4 regions of the Arthrobacter sp. ERGS1:01 genome follow, and region 1 is predicted to be linked to each of the others. Evidence: predicted binding sites of a transcription regulator. Region 1 holds the regulator's gene; each other region holds the start of a gene.
The links. Region 1 encodes HrcA, which represses chaperone genes, less so after heat shock. Its sites were predicted from a motif close to TTNGCACTCGNNNNNNNCGAGTGCNAA; they were not measured.

Region 2: the regulator HrcA is predicted to act here: its motif matches at 2,648-2,674, upstream of groES (co-chaperone GroES).
Region 3: the regulator HrcA is predicted to act here: its motif matches at 2,232-2,258, upstream of AL755_RS18265 (FmdB family zinc ribbon protein).
Region 4: the regulator HrcA is predicted to act here: its motif matches at 2,688-2,714, upstream of groL (chaperonin GroEL).

What each region holds. Positions count from the first base shown of each region.
Region 1 covers NZ_CP012479.1:1,848,587-1,852,952, reverse strand. Annotated here, with positions in the region: gene AL755_RS12260 (LuxR C-terminal-related transcriptional regulator) at 1-146, shown strand, start outside; gene AL755_RS12255 (hypothetical protein) at 150-899, shown strand; gene AL755_RS12250 (DUF4870 domain-containing protein) at 934-1,326, opposite strand; gene AL755_RS12245 (DUF3097 family protein) at 1,386-2,237, opposite strand; gene hrcA (heat-inducible transcriptional repressor HrcA) at 2,485-3,498, shown strand; gene dnaJ (molecular chaperone DnaJ) at 3,550-4,366, shown strand, end outside.
Region 2 covers NZ_CP012479.1:3,187,234-3,191,599, forward strand. Annotated here, with positions in the region: gene AL755_RS18365 (acyltransferase family protein) at 1-263, opposite strand, end outside; gene groL (chaperonin GroEL) at 480-2,087, opposite strand; gene groES (co-chaperone GroES) at 2,185-2,481, opposite strand; gene AL755_RS18380 (ABC transporter ATP-binding protein) at 2,791-3,672, shown strand; gene AL755_RS18385 (ABC transporter permease) at 3,669-4,366, shown strand, end outside.
Region 3 covers NZ_CP012479.1:3,157,461-3,161,826, forward strand. Annotated here, with positions in the region: gene AL755_RS18250 (GNAT family N-acetyltransferase) at 1-494, opposite strand, end outside; gene galU (UTP--glucose-1-phosphate uridylyltransferase GalU) at 500-1,402, opposite strand; gene AL755_RS18260 (5-formyltetrahydrofolate cyclo-ligase) at 1,487-2,188, shown strand; gene AL755_RS18265 (FmdB family zinc ribbon protein) at 2,299-2,589, shown strand; gene AL755_RS18270 (RcpC/CpaB family pilus assembly protein) at 2,743-3,660, shown strand; gene AL755_RS18275 (DUF4011 domain-containing protein) at 3,927-4,366, opposite strand, start outside.
Region 4 covers NZ_CP012479.1:111,875-116,240, reverse strand. Annotated here, with positions in the region: gene AL755_RS04530 (ribonuclease HI family protein) at 1-795, opposite strand, end outside; gene groL (chaperonin GroEL) at 899-2,527, opposite strand; gene AL755_RS23915 (TM2 domain-containing protein) at 2,943-3,497, shown strand; gene AL755_RS04515 (LytR C-terminal domain-containing protein) at 3,629-4,249, opposite strand; gene AL755_RS04510 (DUF3263 domain-containing protein) at 4,292-4,366, opposite strand, start outside.

The sequences.
Region 1 (4,366 bases):
CCATCGAAAAACACCTCGGCGACATCTACCGCCGCCTCGGAATCGACTCCCGCACGGCACTGGCCGCCCACTGGTCCACCCAGCAGGAGGGACGGATCTCCGCCATTCCCCTACTACCGCCGGCGCTGCCCGGGAACGACCATTGATTTATGGACACAGAATACCCGGACCGGCCCACGGAACCGGAGCACATGAGTGTTGCCGGCATGCTTACCGAACTGACCATGCCCACCAAACCGCCAAGGACACGGCCGACCACCCCTCGCCGCAAGCGCCGGGTACTCGCCATGGGAGCCTGTGTCCTGGGTCTGGCCTTGGTGAGTGGATGCTCCTCGGGGGGAGCCGCCGCCACGAGCACAAATCCGGGCCAGGCCCCTGCCGCCACCACGGCCCCCGCCGCGAGCACTACTGCGAGCACTTCCGCGGCGGACAGCACCACGCCGGCGTCGGCTCCCGCGCAATCCGGTGGGTCGAATGGGGCGGCGAACGCCGTCAACGTCTGTGCCGTCTTCCCCGCCGCGGCTGCGTCCAAAACCACCGGACTGGACTTGACGAACGCCAAGGAAAACGCATTAGGCACCGGAATATCCAGCTGCAGCTACACCAGCAACGGGACCACCGCCGCCGACATTGAGTCCGAGCTCAACATCACCGTCTACGCAAGTTCGAGTTCCGTGGCGCTTGATGCGCTCAAGGTCAGCCTCGACGGATCCGCGTCCCAGGTGGCACCTACGGTGCCCATCACGGGTGTGGGCGGGAAGGCCTACGCCGGTGCCGACGGCACGATCGCCCAAGGCGGCAACGACGTCGTCCAGGTAGCCGGACTGGTCTTTGACATCAAGGGCGACCACGCGGCCAGCGGCGCCACCGCCAAGGCAGTCCTCGCCGCGATCGGCTAGCGCGCGATCGGCTAGCGCAGGCCTGGCTGCCCGGTTACTTGATGCGGCGCAGGTTCAGGGCGTAACGATAGGGGTTGCCCTTGTTGACCTGGATGGCCGCGATGACCGACCAGACGGTCAGAACCACCCAGATCAGCAGTGCGAGCATGGAGAACGGGGTGCCGGCGCCCGGGTCGAAGGCGGAGACCACGATGCCCAGCAGGTTCAGTACCACGGCAATGATGGTGGGCGGCAGCGTGAAATTCAGGGCCTCGCGGGATTCCTGGGCCGTAAACGGGCCGCGGTCACGCATGTACCTGTAGATCAGCGCGGACGGTATGCAGCCAAGGATGCCGCCGCAGTGTGCCAGGAAGGCCCACTGCTTGTCTTCGGCCGGGGTTAGTGGGGGCTTGGCCGGATTATTGGATTGTTGCACCGGATTGCTCACTTGTAACTTGCCTCTCAACCTGCGAATACTGCCGCGCCGGCGTCGTGCCTGCGCATTAACTAGGATACGGGTGCCGTGAGGAAATCAATGACCTCTTCGACCCGACCCAGCAGCGACGGCTCAAGATCGGCGTAATTGTTCACCCGCGACAGCAGCCGGGCCCAGCCCAGGCCAATGTCCTCGGCGGTGGTGTGCGGCCAGCCAAAAGCGCGCAAAATGCCCACTTTCCACTCCATGGTGCGCGGAATGACGGGCCAGGCCGGGATTCCCAGCGTGGCCGGCTTGATGGCCTGCCATACGTCGACATAGGGGTGGCCCACCACCAGCACATTGTTACGGGCGGCCGGGGACTTCATGAGATCCGCCACAATGCGCGATTCCTTGGAGTTCGGCACCAAATGGTCCACCAGGACGCCCAGCCGGCGGTTGGGGCCCGGCGCGAAATCCTTCACGGCGGCGGTCAGATCGTCGATCCCACGCAGCGGCTCGACGACGATGCCCTCCACCCGGAGGTCGTCGCCCCACACCTTCTCCACGAGCTCGGCGTCGTGCTTTCCCTCCACCCAGATCCGGCTGGCCTTGGCCACCTGGGCGCGCAGCCCTTCAACCTTGACCGAGCCGGACGCCGTCCGGGTCTTCTGCGGGGCCGCGGCGACGGGAGCAGGGGCCACCACTTCGACGGGTTCTCCGTCAATCAGGAAGCCAAAGCCCAGCGGAAACGCCCGCACCTTGTCCCGCCGGTCGGCCAGTTCCATGATGTGCATGCCGCCGGACTTCTCAATCCTGACGACGGCGCCCACCCAGCCGGTCTGGACGTCCTCGACCACCAGGCCGCGCGCCGCCGGAACCTTGCGGAGCACCCGGGCCTTGGGTGCGGCCAGGTCCTGCGGACCCCAATCGTTGTAGTGCACTTGTCTGCTCGCTCTTGTTGTGTTCGTACTGCGCTGCATGTACGCCGCTGGCTGAAAAACCCATGCTAGCAAGCGGGTCGGGGCCCGGGCTGGCGCGCCGTGCCGGGAATGGTGCTTGCCCGAAGGTATTAGACTTAGCACTTGAGTGGGTAGAGTGCTAACGGCGCTGTTTTGGCCGCATGGGGCCAGCCGCCCTACAGGAACGTACAACCCTGGAATCGCCAGGTTCGCGAAGGAGGTGCAAGGCATGAGTGAACCACGCAAGTTGGAAGTGCTGCGCGCCATCGTGGAGGACTACGTTCATTCGCGCGAGCCCGTCGGATCCAAGGCCCTGGTTGAACGGCACCGGCTGGGCGTTTCCAGTGCCACGATCCGTAACGACATGGCCGCGCTGGAGGAGGAGGGGCTCATCGCCGCCCCCCACACCAGCTCCGGCCGCATCCCCACCGACAAGGGCTATAGGCTCTTCGTCGACCAGATTTCCTCCGTCAAGCCGCTTTCCGCCGCTGAGCGCCGGGCCATTTCCGTGCTGCTGGACGGTTCCAGCGATCTCGACGACGTCCTTGACCGCACGGTGCGCACCCTCGCGCAACTGACCAACCAGGTGGCGGTGGTCCAGTACCCGCGCTCGGCGAAGACCACGGTCCGGCACATTGAATTTGTCTCATTGGGTCCGCGGCAGGTCTTGATCGTGTTGATCCTTGCCTCCGGCAAGGTCGAACAGTGCGTGATCGACGCCGGCGTCGAGGTTGAGGACCCCGCACTTGCCCGGCTCCGCCAGGTATTCCTCGGCGCCGTCTCCGGCCTGACGGTGGCCGCCCTGCCGGGCGCCCTGGAGCAGATTCCGGGACTGGTCCCGGCCACCGAGAAGGACGTGGCGCACAAGCTGGCGCACGGCCTGGGTCAGCTGGCGCAGGCCGCCCGCGAGGACAGGATCGTCCTTGCCGGCACCGCCAACCTCGCCCGTTCCAATGTTGACTTCCCGCTGAGCATCGGCCCCGTCCTCGACGCGCTGGAGGAGCAGGTGGTGCTGTTGCGCCTGCTTGAACAAATGGCGCAGGACTCCCTGGGCATGGCCGTGAGCATTGGCCGGGAAAACCCGCATGACTCCCTGGCGGAGGCATCGGTCGTGGCCACCAGCTACGGCCCCGGGGAAAGCGCAAAACTTGGCGTGGTGGGGCCAACCCGGATGGACTACCCCAACACCATGTCCAGCGTTCGGGCCGTGGCCCGCTACCTGTCCAGGATTTTGGCCGGCTAGCCGGCCAGCAAAGACGAACTTCGTACACGTTCCATAGAAGAGAGCAAGACTTTGAGCAACCACTACGACGCACTGGGTGTCTCCCGCGACGCAACCCCGGAGGAGATCAAAAAGGCCTACCGCAAGCTGGCCCGCAAGCTCCACCCGGACGTCAACGACGCCCCGGACGCCCAGGACAAGTTCAAGGCCGTCACGCACGCCTATGAGGTCCTCTCGGATCCGCAAAAACGCCAGGTCTACGACACCACCGGCAACGAGAACGGCAATGGCGGCGGCGCCGGCAACTTCGACGGCCAGGGCTTCGCGTTCCAGGACATCTTCGAGACCTTCTTCGGTGGGGGCGGCCAGGGCCACGGCCCGGCGTCGCGCATGCGCCGCGGCCAGGACGCGCTCATCACCGTTCGCGTGGACCTCAGCGAGGCCGTATTCGGCGTCAACAAGAAGCTTGAAATCGACACGGCCGTCACGTGCACCACCTGTGAGGGCAGCTGCTGCCGCCCCGGCACGCACCCCGTCACCTGCGACGTCTGCCGCGGCAGCGGCCAGATCCAGCGCCCCATGCGCTCGATCCTGGGCAACGTGATGACCCTGGCTACCTGCAACTCCTGCCAGGGCTTCGGCACCCGCATCGAGGACCCCTGCAACGAATGCATGGGCGAGGGCCGCGTGCGCAGCCGCCGCACCCTGACCATCAAGGTCCCGGCCGGCGTTGCCACGGGCACCCGGATCCAGCTGTCCAACCAGGGCGAGGCCGGCCCGGCCGGCGGCCCCTCCGGCGACCTGTACGTCGAAATGAAGGTCAACAACGACCCCGCGTTCATGCGCGAGGGCGACGACCTGCACGCCACCCTGAGCGTGCCCATGACGG
Region 2 (4,366 bases), 1.3 Mb from region 1:
AAAAGTTCAAGGGACTTTCCGCTTTCAAGCCGGCGGGTGAACTGCCCCGTCAAAAGGAAGGCGGAGATCAGCAGGAAGATGTCCACGCCGCCGGAAATCCTGCCAAACCAGACGTGGTAGGCAACCACCATCAACACCGCCAAGGCGCGCAGGCCTTGCACCTCGGGCAGGAATTTGCGTGATTTCCCGGCCGTGCCGGCAGGCTGGGACGCGGCGGATCGCCGGCCCGGCACCCTTGGTGTGGCCAGTGTTTCAAGCGACATTCAATACACCCTCATAAATTGTTTGCACCGTTCCCCAACGGTCAGAAGTCCATTAACACGGTACCTGCTAGGTGCAAAACCCAAAATTTAAGTGAACAATGCCACCACTCGACACGGCCACCATGACGCAAAAAAGACGGCGTTTGCGGTTAAAGCCGGTGGTAGACCGGTGGCTTTAACCGCAAACGCCGTCTCATTTCACGACGGGGGTGTGCGTCAGTGCTGGTGTCCTGCTTCGTCGTCCTCGGCGGGCTTGTCCGTCACGAGCACCTCGGTGGTGAGCACCAGTGCTGCGATGGACGCTGCGTTGCGCAGGGCCGAACGGGTGACCTTGACCGGGTCGATGACGCCGGCCTGGATCAGGTTCTCGTACTCGCCGGAGGCGGCGTTGAAGCCGAAACCGTCGGTGAGTTCGCCAACCTTGTGCACCACGACGTAGCCGTCGTGGCCGGCGTTCTGGGCGATCCAGCGCAGCGGCTGGGCAACAGCCTTGCGGACCAGCTCGACGGCGGTTGCGGCGTCGCCGGTCAGGGCTGCCACGGTGGGGTCTTCGTCGAGGGCCTTGGCGGCCTGCACCAGGGCGGAACCGCCACCGGCAACAATGCCTTCTTCCAAAGCGGCACGCGTTGCGGACACGGCGTCCTCAATGCGGTGCTTCTTTTCCTTCAACTCGACCTCGGTGGCTGCGCCAACCTTGATCACGCCGATGCCGCCGGCCAGCTTGGCCAGGCGTTCCTGCAGCTTTTCCTTGTCCCATTCGGAGTCGGTGCGCTTGAGCTCGGCGTGCAGCTGGGCTACGCGATCCGCTACGTCCTCGGACGTGCCGGCACCGTCAACGATGGTGGTGTTGTCCTTGGTGACGGTGATACGGCGAGCCGTACCCAGCACCTCGAGGCCAACCTGGTCCAGGGACAGGCCGATCTCCGGGGAGACAACCTGTGCGCCGGTCAGGATCGCGATGTCCTGCAGCATGGCCTTGCGGCGGTCGCCGAAGCCCGGAGCCTTGACGGCAACTACGTTCAGCGTGCCGCGCAGGCGGTTGACGATCAGCGTGGACAGGGCCTCGCCGTCGACGTCCTCGGCGATGATGAACAGCGGCTTGTTGGCGGCCAGCGCCTTTTCCAGCAGCGGCAGGAATTCCTGCAGCGAGGAGATCTTGCCCTGGTTGATGAGGATGAGCGCATCTTCCATGACGGCTTCCTGGCGCTCAGCGTCGGTGACGAAGTGCGGGGACAGGTAGCCCTTGTCGAACTGCATGCCCTCGGTGAGGACCAGTTCGGTGGACGTCGTGGAGGACTCCTCGATGGTGATGACACCATCCTTGCCAACCTTGTCGAAGGCCTCGGCGAGCAGGTCGCCGATTTCCTGGCTCTGCGCGGAGATCGCGGCAACCTCTGCCACCTGTCCACCCTCGACCGGGCGGGCGTTCTCCAGCAGGCGGGCGGCAATGGCTTCAACGGAAACCTGGATGCCGCGCTTGAGCTCGCCGGGAGCGGCGCCTGCGGCTACGTTGCGCAGGCCTTCCTTGACGAGTGCCTGTGCCAGGACGGTGGCCGTGGTAGTGCCGTCGCCGGCAACATCGTTGGTCTTCGTGGCAACTTCCTTGGCCAGCTGTGCGCCAAGGTTTTCATACGGGTCTTCCAGCTCCACCTCGCGGGCGATCGTGACGCCGTCGTTGGTGATGGTGGGAGCGCCCCACTTCTTGTCCAGCACAACGTTGCGACCGCGCGGGCCGAGGGTCACCTTGACGGTGTCGGCGAGCTTGTCGATACCGGCCTCAAGGGCCTTCCGTGCGCTGTCATTGAATGCAAGCTGCTTAGCCATGCGTTTTGTCCTTTCACGCAAAGACCCCGCACCCTAATCCGTGATCTCGACTGGCTCGATCAGCATGATTGCCGGGCGCGGGGCTTTACAAACGTGGTTACTTTACGACGATGGCCAGCACGTCGCGGGCCGAGAGAACCAGCAGCTCTTCGCCGCCGGTCTTTACTTCGGTTCCACCGTACTTGGAGTAGATGACGACGTCGCCGACGGCAACATCGATCGGGACGCGGTTGCCGTTGTCGTCAACGCGGCCGGGGCCCACTGCCACAACTTCGCCCTCCTGGGGCTTTTCCTTGGCGGTGTCCGGGATGACCAGGCCGGAGGCGGTGGTCAGCTCTGCTTCGAGCTGGCGAACAACAATACGATCCTCAAGAGGCTTAATAGAGACCGACACTCGGACCTCTCCTTCACATGGGCAATTCTATGGACGACTGCGAACGAAAGGGCCATGACAGTGGATCCCAACCGTCGTCGCGGTGCCGGTGATGATCCCATGGCCAAAAGTTCTGCAAGTTAGCACCCTCGGGGTGAGAGTGCTAACCCTGACTCTATTGACTTGGTTAGCACTCGGTCAAGGCGAGTGCCAGCGAAAACCGTAAAAGTTCGACGCCGGCCGGCCCGGTTACGCTCTCGGCGCACCGCCGGGCGGCAACCCGCCGGAGAGTTTGTGGACGGGCAGCTGCGGCGGTGCAACGATGAAACCATGACGACCACCGCTGCGCCCGTGCAGGTGCGCGACTTGAGGAAGACATACGGCCGCGCCGCCGCCGTGGACGGCGTCAGCTTTGACATCGCGGACGGCGAGACCTTCGCCCTGCTGGGCCCCAACGGCGCCGGGAAAAGCACCACGATCGAGATCCTCGAGGGCTACCGGGACCGCAGCGGCGGCGACGCCCTGGTGCTCGGCGTCGACCCGCAGCACGGAGGGGTGGCCTGGAAGGCCCAGCTGGGGATCGTGCTCCAATCGACGGGCGAAAGCGGCAATGTGAGCGTGCTGGAGCAGTTGAACCACTTTGCCGGTTACTACCCCAAACCGCGCAAGGTGGGCGAGGTCCTGGAGTCCGTGGGCCTGTCCGGGCAGGCTAAGACGAGGATCGGCCGGCTTTCCGGCGGGCAGCGGCGGCGCCTGGATGTGGCGCTGGGCATCATCGGCCGGCCCAGGCTGCTGTTCCTGGATGAACCAACCACGGGCTTCGACCCCGAGGCGCGGCACCAGTTTTGGGATTTGGTGGAGACCCTCAAGACCGAGGGCACCACAATCCTGCTGACCACCCACTACCTTGACGAGGCGGCCGCCCTGGCCGACCGTGCGGGCGTGATCGTGGGCGGCAAACTCGTGGACATCGGCCCGATCGGCGAGATTGGCGGGGCGAAGGCAAAGGTGCCGTTGGTGCGGTGGCGTCAGGACGGCGTCGTCCGGTCAGAGCGCACCATGGAGCCCACGGCGCTGGCCGCCCGGCTCCATGCCGAGGCGGGCGGTGAGGTGGACGGGCTGGAAATCACCCGGCCCAGCCTGGAGGCCATCTATCTTGACCTGGTGGCGAGCCACGGCGGCATCCCGGTAGACATGGAGGAACCGGCATGAGGACGCTGCAACTGGGTGGCTCACGGATCGGCTATGAACTGCGCACGTATTTCCGCCAGGGCGACTCCGTGTTCTTCACGTTCCTGTTCCCGATCCTGATGCTGTCCGTGTTTGCCGTGGCCTTCAGCACCAGCGGACCCATCGGTGCATTGCCCGACGGCAGCGGCGGGATCTCCTTCGCCGCCTTCTACGTGCCCGGCATGGTGGCCGCCGGCATGCTGCTCAGTGGCGTGCAGAACCTGGGCGTGGACATCGCCGGCGAGAAGGGCGACGGCACGCTCAAACGGCTCGGCGGCACACCGCTGCCCGTGTTCTCGTACTTCATGGGCAAGATCGGCATGGTGCTGGTCAGCTCGGTGCTGCAAGTGACCCTGCTGCTGCTGGTGGCCCGTTTCGCCTTTGACGTGGCACTGCCCGCCGACCCCGGCAAGTGGTTCACGTTTGCGTGGGTTTTCCTCTTTGGCGTGGTCACCAGCTGCGTCCTGGGCATTGCGCTCTCCGCACTCCCCCGCACCGGCAAGAGCGCCACGGCCGTGGTGATCCCGATTGTCCTGTTGCTCCAATTCATCTCCGGCGTCTACCTGAACTTCTCCCAACTGCCGGGATGGTTGCAGAACTTTGCCAGCATTTTCCCGCTGAAGTGGATGGCGCAGGGGATGCGCAGCGTGTTCCTGCCTGAGAGGTTTGAAGTGAT
Region 3 (4,366 bases), 1.3 Mb from region 1:
TCCCGGAAGCCAAGTTTCTCCACCACACGCAGGCTGGCGGCGTTTTCGGGCCGGATGTTGATCTCCATCCGGTGCAGGCCCAACGTCTGGAAGCAGTGGTCCGTCACCATCGCCGCGGCGGTCGGGGCAATGCCGCGCCCGGCCCGCCCCTGATCCACCCAATACCCCAGGGTGGCCATCATGGCCGAGCCCCACATGATCGAGGAAACCGTCAGCTGCCCCACCAATGCGGGCTTGGCTTGGTGGGGCACGCGCTCGGTGATGACGAACGGCAGCGCAGTAGCGTCACGGGCCTGGCCATTCAGGGCCCGCACCATGCCGCCAAAGGTTGGCAGATCACCCTGCCCCACGGGGTTGGACGCCTCCCACGGTTGCAGCCAGGCGGCGTTGCGGGAGCGCACCCGCATCCATTCAGCCCTGTCGCGAAGCTTGATGGGGCGCAGGATCAAGTCACCGGATTCCAGAGTCACCGGCCAAATGGCCTGGCCCCACATGGGCCCTACTTCTGCAGGTCTGCGGTGAACTCGCCCAGCCATTCACGCAGGTCCGCGCCCAGATCTTCGCTCTCGCAGGCCAGGGTCACCACCGCCTTCAGGTAGCTGAGCTTGTCACCGGTGTCGTAGCGGCGGCCGCGGAACACGACGCCGTACACGCCCCCGCCGTCACCTTCACGGGTGGCGAGGGTCTGCAGGGCGTCGGTCAGCTGGATTTCGTCGCCGCGTCCCGGAGGGGTGTTCTCCAGTACTTCAAAAACGGCCGGGTGCAGCACGTAGCGGCCGATCACGGCCAGGTTGGACGGAGCGTCCTCCACAGCCGGCTTTTCCACCAGCTGGTTGACGCGTACGTAGTCTTCGCCTTCGATGACCGTCATGTCGGCGCAGCCGTAGGCGGAAATCTTGTCCATGGGCACCTCGATCAGCGCCACCACGGAGCCGCCGGTGCGGGCCTGGACGTCGATCATGGTGGTCAGCAGCTCATCGCGCTCGTCGATGAGGTCATCGCCGAGCAACACGGCGAAGGGCTCGTCGCCCACGTGGGTCTTGGCGCGCAGCACCGCGTGGCCCAGGCCCTTGGGATCGCCCTGGCGCACATAGTGGATCTCACCCAGGTCGGTCGCGTGCTGGACGGCGGCGAGACGCTCGGCGTCGCCCTTGGCCTCGAGCAGCTGCTCGGTGACGGGCACGCGGTCAAAGTGGTCTTCCAGGGCGCGCTTGTTGCGCCCGGTGATCATCAAAACGTCCGTCAATCCGGCGCTGACGGCTTCCTGCACCACATATTGGATGGCAGGCTTGTCAACAACGGGAAGCATTTCCTTGGGCATGGCCTTGGTGGCCGGCAGGAAACGGGTCCCCAAACCGGCCGCAGGAATAACGGCTTTACGGACACGTGGTACAGAAGTCATGCTCCTAGGCTAACCGACTCGCACACATATCCCGGGGATGCGCTTGCTAGGTTTGGCGTAACACAGCCCAGCGAACAGGTCCCCATGAACCCCTCCAGCAAGATTGAATGGCGCGCCGTGCTGCGCGCCGCCCGCATCTCCATGGACGACGCCGGCCGCTCCCGTGCCGCCGCCGGCCTCGCCGCCGCGGGGCTCGCCTGGGCCGGATCCGTGAGCAATGGCACATCCCAGGGCGCCGTGTGCGCCTACATTTCCACCGGCCACGAGCCACCCACGGAACTGCTGCTGGCTGCCCTGGTGCGGGCCGGGCACCCGATTTTTGTGCCCGTCTGCGAACCGGATCACCAGCTGAGTTGGACCCCATGGACCCCCGGCGTCGAGATGGTTCGCAGCGTCCTGGCCCCCGTCATGGAACCCGTGGGACCCCGACTTCCCTTTTCCTCGTTGGGACAGGTAGCCGGGATCCTGCTGCCCGCACTGGCCGCCGACACGACCGGCGTGCGCCTGGGGCAGGGCGGCGGGTACTACGACCGGTTCCTGGCTTCGTTGGGGAACGCGGTGCGAGGCTCTGTCACGGCTGGCACAGCGGCCAGCACAGCGGCAGGCGACTTCGGCGCAGCAGACGGATTCGGCGCAGTGCCGACGGCCGCCGTCGTGCATGACAGCGAAGTGTTTGCGCCGGGGCTCCTCCCCCACGACACCCTGGACAAGCCCGTGGACTACGTCGTGACACCGTCGGGCTACCGACCTGTCACGTCCGCGCGATCCGGTGCAGGGGTGGGTTGAAATAACGGGGCCCAACGGGGCGTTATAGAGGTCGATGATAGAATTGGCACTCAGGACCCTGGACTGCTAGGCAGTCGCGGTCCTGACGCACGTATCCAGGAGGAAATTCAGTGCCCACTTACGCCTATGCTTGCAAAGACTGCGGCCATGCATTCGACATCCAGCAGTCGTTCAGTGACGACTCCCTGTCTGTCTGCCCCGAATGCCGCGGCGCCCTGCGCAAGAAGTTCAACTCCGTGGGCGTTGTATTCAAAGGCTCCGGCTTCTACCGCACGGATTCCCGCTCCGGTTCCAGCACCGTGCCGGCTGCCAGCGGCTCCGCACCTACCGCCAAGGAATCAGCCCCGGCTGCACCCGCTGCGAGCAGTGCCGCCAAGGCGCCCGCGAGCGTCGGAAGCTAGCTCTTCGCGTTCTTCTTTACTGACTTGAACTTTATTGGACTGAGCCCACGTTTGGATGATTCATCCCTGCACAGGCGAGGCTGCCGCGCTGCCGGCGCACATTCCCGGAGCTGACTCTGCCCCTATGCCGGGCTGCGGCCTAGCGTAAGTTTCATGAGGTCAGCCAACAGCCCGGAAGCACCGTCACGATACGCCCCACCCCGCTGGGGCGGCTCCCCCTTTGCCGGGCGCACTCCCCCGGCCACGCCACGCGAGAAATTCGTTCGCTGGCTGCGCCGGCGCCGACGGTTGGTGGCCGCGCTCCTGCTCTGTGCCGCCACTGCCATAGCCGTGCAGCAACTCACGCCGGCCCGCCCCGTCACGACCAACGTCCTGGTGGCAGCCCATGACCTCCCCGCCGGACACACCCTTGTTCCGACCGACCTCATGCCCGCGGCCGTCAGCCCGGCCATGGTTCCCGACGGCACGCTCACGCCACCGGGCAATGTGGGCGCCAATGTGGGCGACGCGGCCAGCCGCGCATCGCCCCCTAACGACGGCGACACGGCAGACACCGGCGACACCGGCGACACCGGCAGCACAGGCCGTACGGGCGGCACCGCGGACACCGCCGGTGCGGCAGCCGGCCATGCTGGAGCCGCAGGAACTTCGACTCAGACCGTCCCGGCTGGGTCCTGGGTAGGCCGGCAGGTTTCCGGGCCTGTGCGCCGGGGTGAGGTGATGACGGATGCCGCGCTACTTGGCGACGAGCTGCTGATCGGTGCCCCGCCCGGAAGCCAGGCCGTGCCGTTGAGGCTTGCCGACCCCAGCACCGTTCGTCTGCTGCGGCAGGGCCAATTGGTCAACGTGGTGCTGAGCTCCAGCGCGGGCCTGGACGGGCCTACAAGCAATGATGTCCTGGCCAGGTCCGTTCCCGTGCTGTGGACCCCCAACCTTGCTGCGTCGACCGGAGGGCTGCTGCCCAGCCAGGAGACCGATGGCCTGGTGGTGGTTGCGGCCACCGCCGAGCAGGCTTCACTGCTGGCCGGGGCGTCGGCCCGCGGCAAGGTGTTCCTGGTGCTCGTCAACTGACTGGTCCTGGGCCGCGGCCCCCAGTGGGAACCGGCCACGGCCCGCCTGCGGTCGCGATTCCAGTGGTGCTCCACGACGTCACGGTCTGCGGTATCCGGGGCGTCGGAGGTGCTTCTCGGCCTTGTAGCCTGTGGCACCTCAGGCACCTCAGGCACCTTCGGCGCCTTACCGACCCGCGCCCAGGTGTGCATGCGGAAAAGTAGCCCAACAAAAGAACCGTGCCGCCGGGAGGCCCGGCGGCACGGTTCAAAGGGTAAGACTGGGTGTCAGCCCCAGTGCGGGGGCTTGTTTTCCCGCAACCACGCATCGTGGCCCCGGTCGCCGGGTTCGTCGCCCCAGGTATGTGCGGCGTCGTGCGGGGCCACCTTGGGCAGCACGTCCGACTCCGTTCCCGCGGGCTTGGCCGTAGCCGAATCGGCTGTGGCGTCGTCCGTCACAGGCGCGGCGGATTCATCCTTGTTGTTCTCGCCATTGTTGTTTTCACCAGGCTCACTCACCGGGGTCACACCTTCTTCACGTGCTGTTGTTTCGGTTGTTTCACTTGTCCGCGGGTTCCCGGCAGCGGGTTCGTCGAACTCCGCATCCAGCGCGTCGTCCCGGCCAAGGCCCAGCTGGTCGGCGACGGACTTGGCTGCCGTCGACCTGGCAACTGCCTCCGCGGCAGTCGCAACGGCGCCGCCCTCGGCAGGCTCCCCTGCAAGCTGAG
Region 4 (4,366 bases), 1.7 Mb from region 1:
GAGCCGCCCCGAGGCGCCAATCTCGGCGAAATCCTTGTGCAGCAGCATACCCAGTTTTGCCTCATCGGCGCGCACCTCGGGGTCCATGAGTTCACGCTCCAGCGCCACGATGACGGCTAGGGCACTATCAGCCTCGGAGGCAAAGGCGGGATCCGCTTCGTCGTCGTCCGCGAAGGCCGAGAACAAATCCAGCTGCTCGGCTTCGGCGGGCTCGGCGGCCGGACGCGGACGCTTGGCTCCGGCGTTCGGCCCTGCAGCGGCGGGCGCTGCCTGAGCGGGCGCCGTGCTTGGAGCCGCTGCGCTTGAAGCCGCCGTGCTTGGACTGCCGGCCCCCGGGAAGCCGGGGCCCTCGATGGGGGCGCGCTTGGCCTGGAAGGCGGTGGCGGCGTCGCGGGCGCGGTCGTCGGCGGCTTCGTTGAGGTGGTGGCCGGCGTGGCCCTTGACCCATTCAAACTTGTACGTGCGGCCCACAATGGCGTCGTCGATTTGCTTGAGCAGGTCCACGTTGAGGACGGGCTTGCCGTCGGCCTTGCGCCAGCCCTTCCGCTTCCAGCCCGGCATCCATTTGGTGATGCAGTTGATGACGTACTGGCTGTCGCACAGGATGTGCAACGGCTCCGCCGGCACATGGGCCGTGGACTTGAACAGGTCCAGCACGGCCATGAGCTCGCCCATGTTGTTGGTTCCATGCGGCCAGCCGCCGGCCCGCCAACAGGAGTCGTCAACATACCAAGCCCAACCCGCAGGTCCGGGATTACCCAACGCCGAACCATCGGCGGCCGCAACAATTGTCATAACCCAATACTTTCAGACTCCACCGACACTTAAACGCCAAAGGCGCCCCTCCCGCAATGGAAGGAGCGCCTTTAGTTGGTTTCGACCAGGCAGTCGGGGTGGGTCAGAAGCCGCCCATGCCGCCCATGTCGTCGCCGCCGCCACCGGCGGGAGCAGCCTTTTCGGGCTTGTCGGCGACTACAGCTTCGGTGGTCAGGAACAGACCGGCGATGGATGCGGCGTTCTGCAGTGCGGAACGGGTTACCTTTACCGGGTCGTTGACGCCGGCGGCCAGCAGGTCTTCGTAGACGCCGGTTGCGGCGTTCAGACCGTGGCCAACGGGCAGGCTGCGGACCTTGTCGGCAACCACGCCGGGCTCCATGCCCGCGTTGAAGGCAATCTGCTTCAACGGAGCATCGATGGCAACCTTGACGATGTTGGCGCCAGTGGCCTCGTCGCCGGTCAGGTTCAGGCTTTCGAAGGCCTTCACGCCGGCCTGGATCAGGGCAACGCCACCGCCGGGGACGATGCCTTCTTCAACGGCAGCCTTCGCGTTGCGGACTGCGTCCTCGATGCGGTGCTTGCGTTCCTTGAGCTCAACTTCGGTGGCGGCACCGGCCTTGATGACTGCAACGCCGCCGGCCAGCTTGGCCAGGCGCTCCTGCAGCTTCTCGCGGTCGTAGTCGGAATCGGAGTTTTCGATTTCGGCACGGATCTGGGCCACGCGGCCGGCGATGGCGTCGACGTCGCCGGCACCTTCAACGATGGTGGTCTCGTCCTTGGTGACAACAACCTTGCGGGCCTTGCCCAGCAGGTCCAGCGTGGTGCTCTCCAGCTTGAGTCCGACTTCCTCGGAGATGACCTGGCCACCGGTGAGGATGGCGATGTCGGCAAGCTGTGCCTTGCGGCGGTCGCCGAAGCCCGGAGCCTTGACGGCAACGGACTTGAACAGGCCGCGGATCTTGTTCACGATCAACGTGGCCAGTGCTTCGCCTTCAATGTCTTCGGCGATGATCAGCAGCGGCTTGTTGGACGCCATGACCTTCTCGAGGACGGCAACGAGGTCCTTGACGTTGGAGATCTTGGAGTTCACGATCAGGATGTACGGGTCCTCGAGGACCGTTTCCTGACGCTCGGTGTCGGTGACGAAGTAGGCGGAGATGTAACCCTTGTCGAAGCGCATGCCTTCGGTGAGTTCGAGCTCCAGGCCGAAGGTGTTGGACTCCTCGACCGTGATGACGCCTTCCTTGCCAACCTTGTCAAGGGCTTCGGCGATGAGGGCACCGATTTCGGTGTCGCCGGCGGAGATGGAGGCCGTGGCCGCGATCTCTTCCTTTGTCTCGATTTCCTTGGCGGAGATCAGCAGCTGCTCGATGACGGCCGCAACGGCCTTCTCGATGCCGCGCTTGAGGGAGAGCGGGTCGGCTCCGGCTGCGACGTTGCGCAGGCCTTCCTTGACCAGGGCCTGGGCCAGGACGGTCGCCGTCGTCGTACCGTCACCGGCGATGTCGTCGGTCTTCTTGGCAACTTCCTTGACCAGCTCGGCGCCGATCTTCTCGTAAGGATCGTCCAGCTCGATCTCCTTGGCGATGGAAACACCATCGTTGGTGATCGTGGGGGCGCCCCACTTCTTTTCGAGAACGACGTTGCGGCCGCGCGGGCCCAAGGTGACCTTGACGGCGTCGGCGAGGATGTTCAACCCGCGCTCAAGGCCGCGACGGGCCTCTTCATCGAATGCAATGATCTTGGCCATGGAGGCTTCAGTCCTTTCGGGACAGTCATTTGGGACTTTGTTTCCCCGCTGTGGCGCCCGCGACGGACGGATCCGGCATGGACGATCTCTTTACGTCCGTGCAGGAATCCTCACCACTGGAGGAAAATTCTTGGCTCCGACGGCGGCGGCTCGCTAGGAACTAGCAGTCACCACCTCAGAGTGCTAAGTCAATAATTAGCACTCGGCACCCGAGAGTGCAAGCGCGGGGACCCGCATCGGCTGCTGGCGAACGCCCGCGCGCGGTGCACTTGGGAGACATAAACGCCGTGTTGGGCGTTTCGACGCTTCCACTGCCCCACATATCGGACTAGCGTTACTTGAGTAGTATTCCGGCCCGCGCATATGCAGTGAGTGCACCGCTCATTTTGTCAGCAGTACAAGTGAAGGAGTCACCGTGAGTGAGAACCAGAACCCCGAGCAGCCCGCCGATCCCTACGGTCAGCCCGCCCCGTCAGCCCCCGAGGTCCAGCCGGTTCCCGAGGCTCAGGCGGCCCCGGAAGCACCCGCCTACCCGTCCGTTCCCTCCGATGCCCCCGCCGATCCCTACGGCCAGCCGGCTCCGACCGCCGGCTATGGCCAGCCCGCACCGGCCACCTACCAGCCGCCGGCCTACCCCGAGCAGCAGTACCAGGGCCAGCCGCCGGCCTATCAGGGTCAGCCCTACCAAGGCCAGCCGTACCAGGGGCAGCCGTACGCCGTCGCGCCGGGTGTGGAGCAAAAGTCCAAGATCGTCGCCGGCATCCTGGGCATCCTCCTGGGCAGCCTGGGCATCCACAACTTCTACCTTGGCAACACCCGCAACGGCTTGATCCAGTTGCTTGTCTCGGTCATCAGCCTCGGCTTCCTGGCACCGTTCATGGGTATCTGGGGATTGATCGAGGGCATCCTGATCCTTGTCGGCCACGAGAACTACCGCACGGACGCCAAGGGCGTTCCGCTCAAGGACTGACCCGGCCGCGGGCCCACCGCGCACTTCGATGGAGTGACCATATGACTGTGGCGAGCAAACCGGATGGTTTGCTCGCCACAGTCATATGGTCACCGGTTGAAAACTCCCGGCAAAGTTTGGCGGGACCTGGCCTAGAAGGCGCCCGGGCCCAGGACCACGGCCAGCGGCACGCCGAGTTCGGCAGTGTCCACCAGGTTGGCGATGCCAAGCGACGCACCCAGCGCCTGCGCGTTGGCCTTCTGGGCCGTGCCGTCGTAGAAGATGACCGATGCGGCCTGCGGCTGCCCGGACCAGTTCGCAGCCTGCGAAACGGTCCAGCCGTCTGCCGTGACGGTGCCGGTGTACTTCGCGGCCAGGCCGCCAATGCCCGTTGCGTTGAAGATCGCAACGGGGACGGTCTTGTCCACCACGGAGGCCGGGGTGGGTGTGGGCTTGGGCGTCGGAGTCGGCGTCGCCTTCGGCGTGGCCGGCGCGGTGGTGGGGGCCGGCGTCGTCGTCGGGGCAGCCGTCTTGGGCGACGCGGATGCGGTGGCGCTCTGGTGCACCACGGCCTGCTGCGTCACGGGGGTGTTGTGGTTGCCGATCTTGGGCACGATCAAAAAGGCCAGCAGGCCGATGCACAACGCCGCAACCCCAAACACCATCAACGGCACCAGGCTGCGCGGAGGGGTCTCCAAGGAAGCGCGGTGGACGCCGTGGCGGGCCGAGTTTTCCGGGACGCGGTCGAATTCGTCGCGCGGGTAATTAGTCATGGTGCGGTGCTGTCCTTGGGAGTGAGGCAGTGTGAGCGTAGGTCAGTTGCCGAGCCGGCGTGCGGTTCGGGCTTTCTGACGCGACGTACGTAGTCTACGCAACCGTTTGACCAGCAT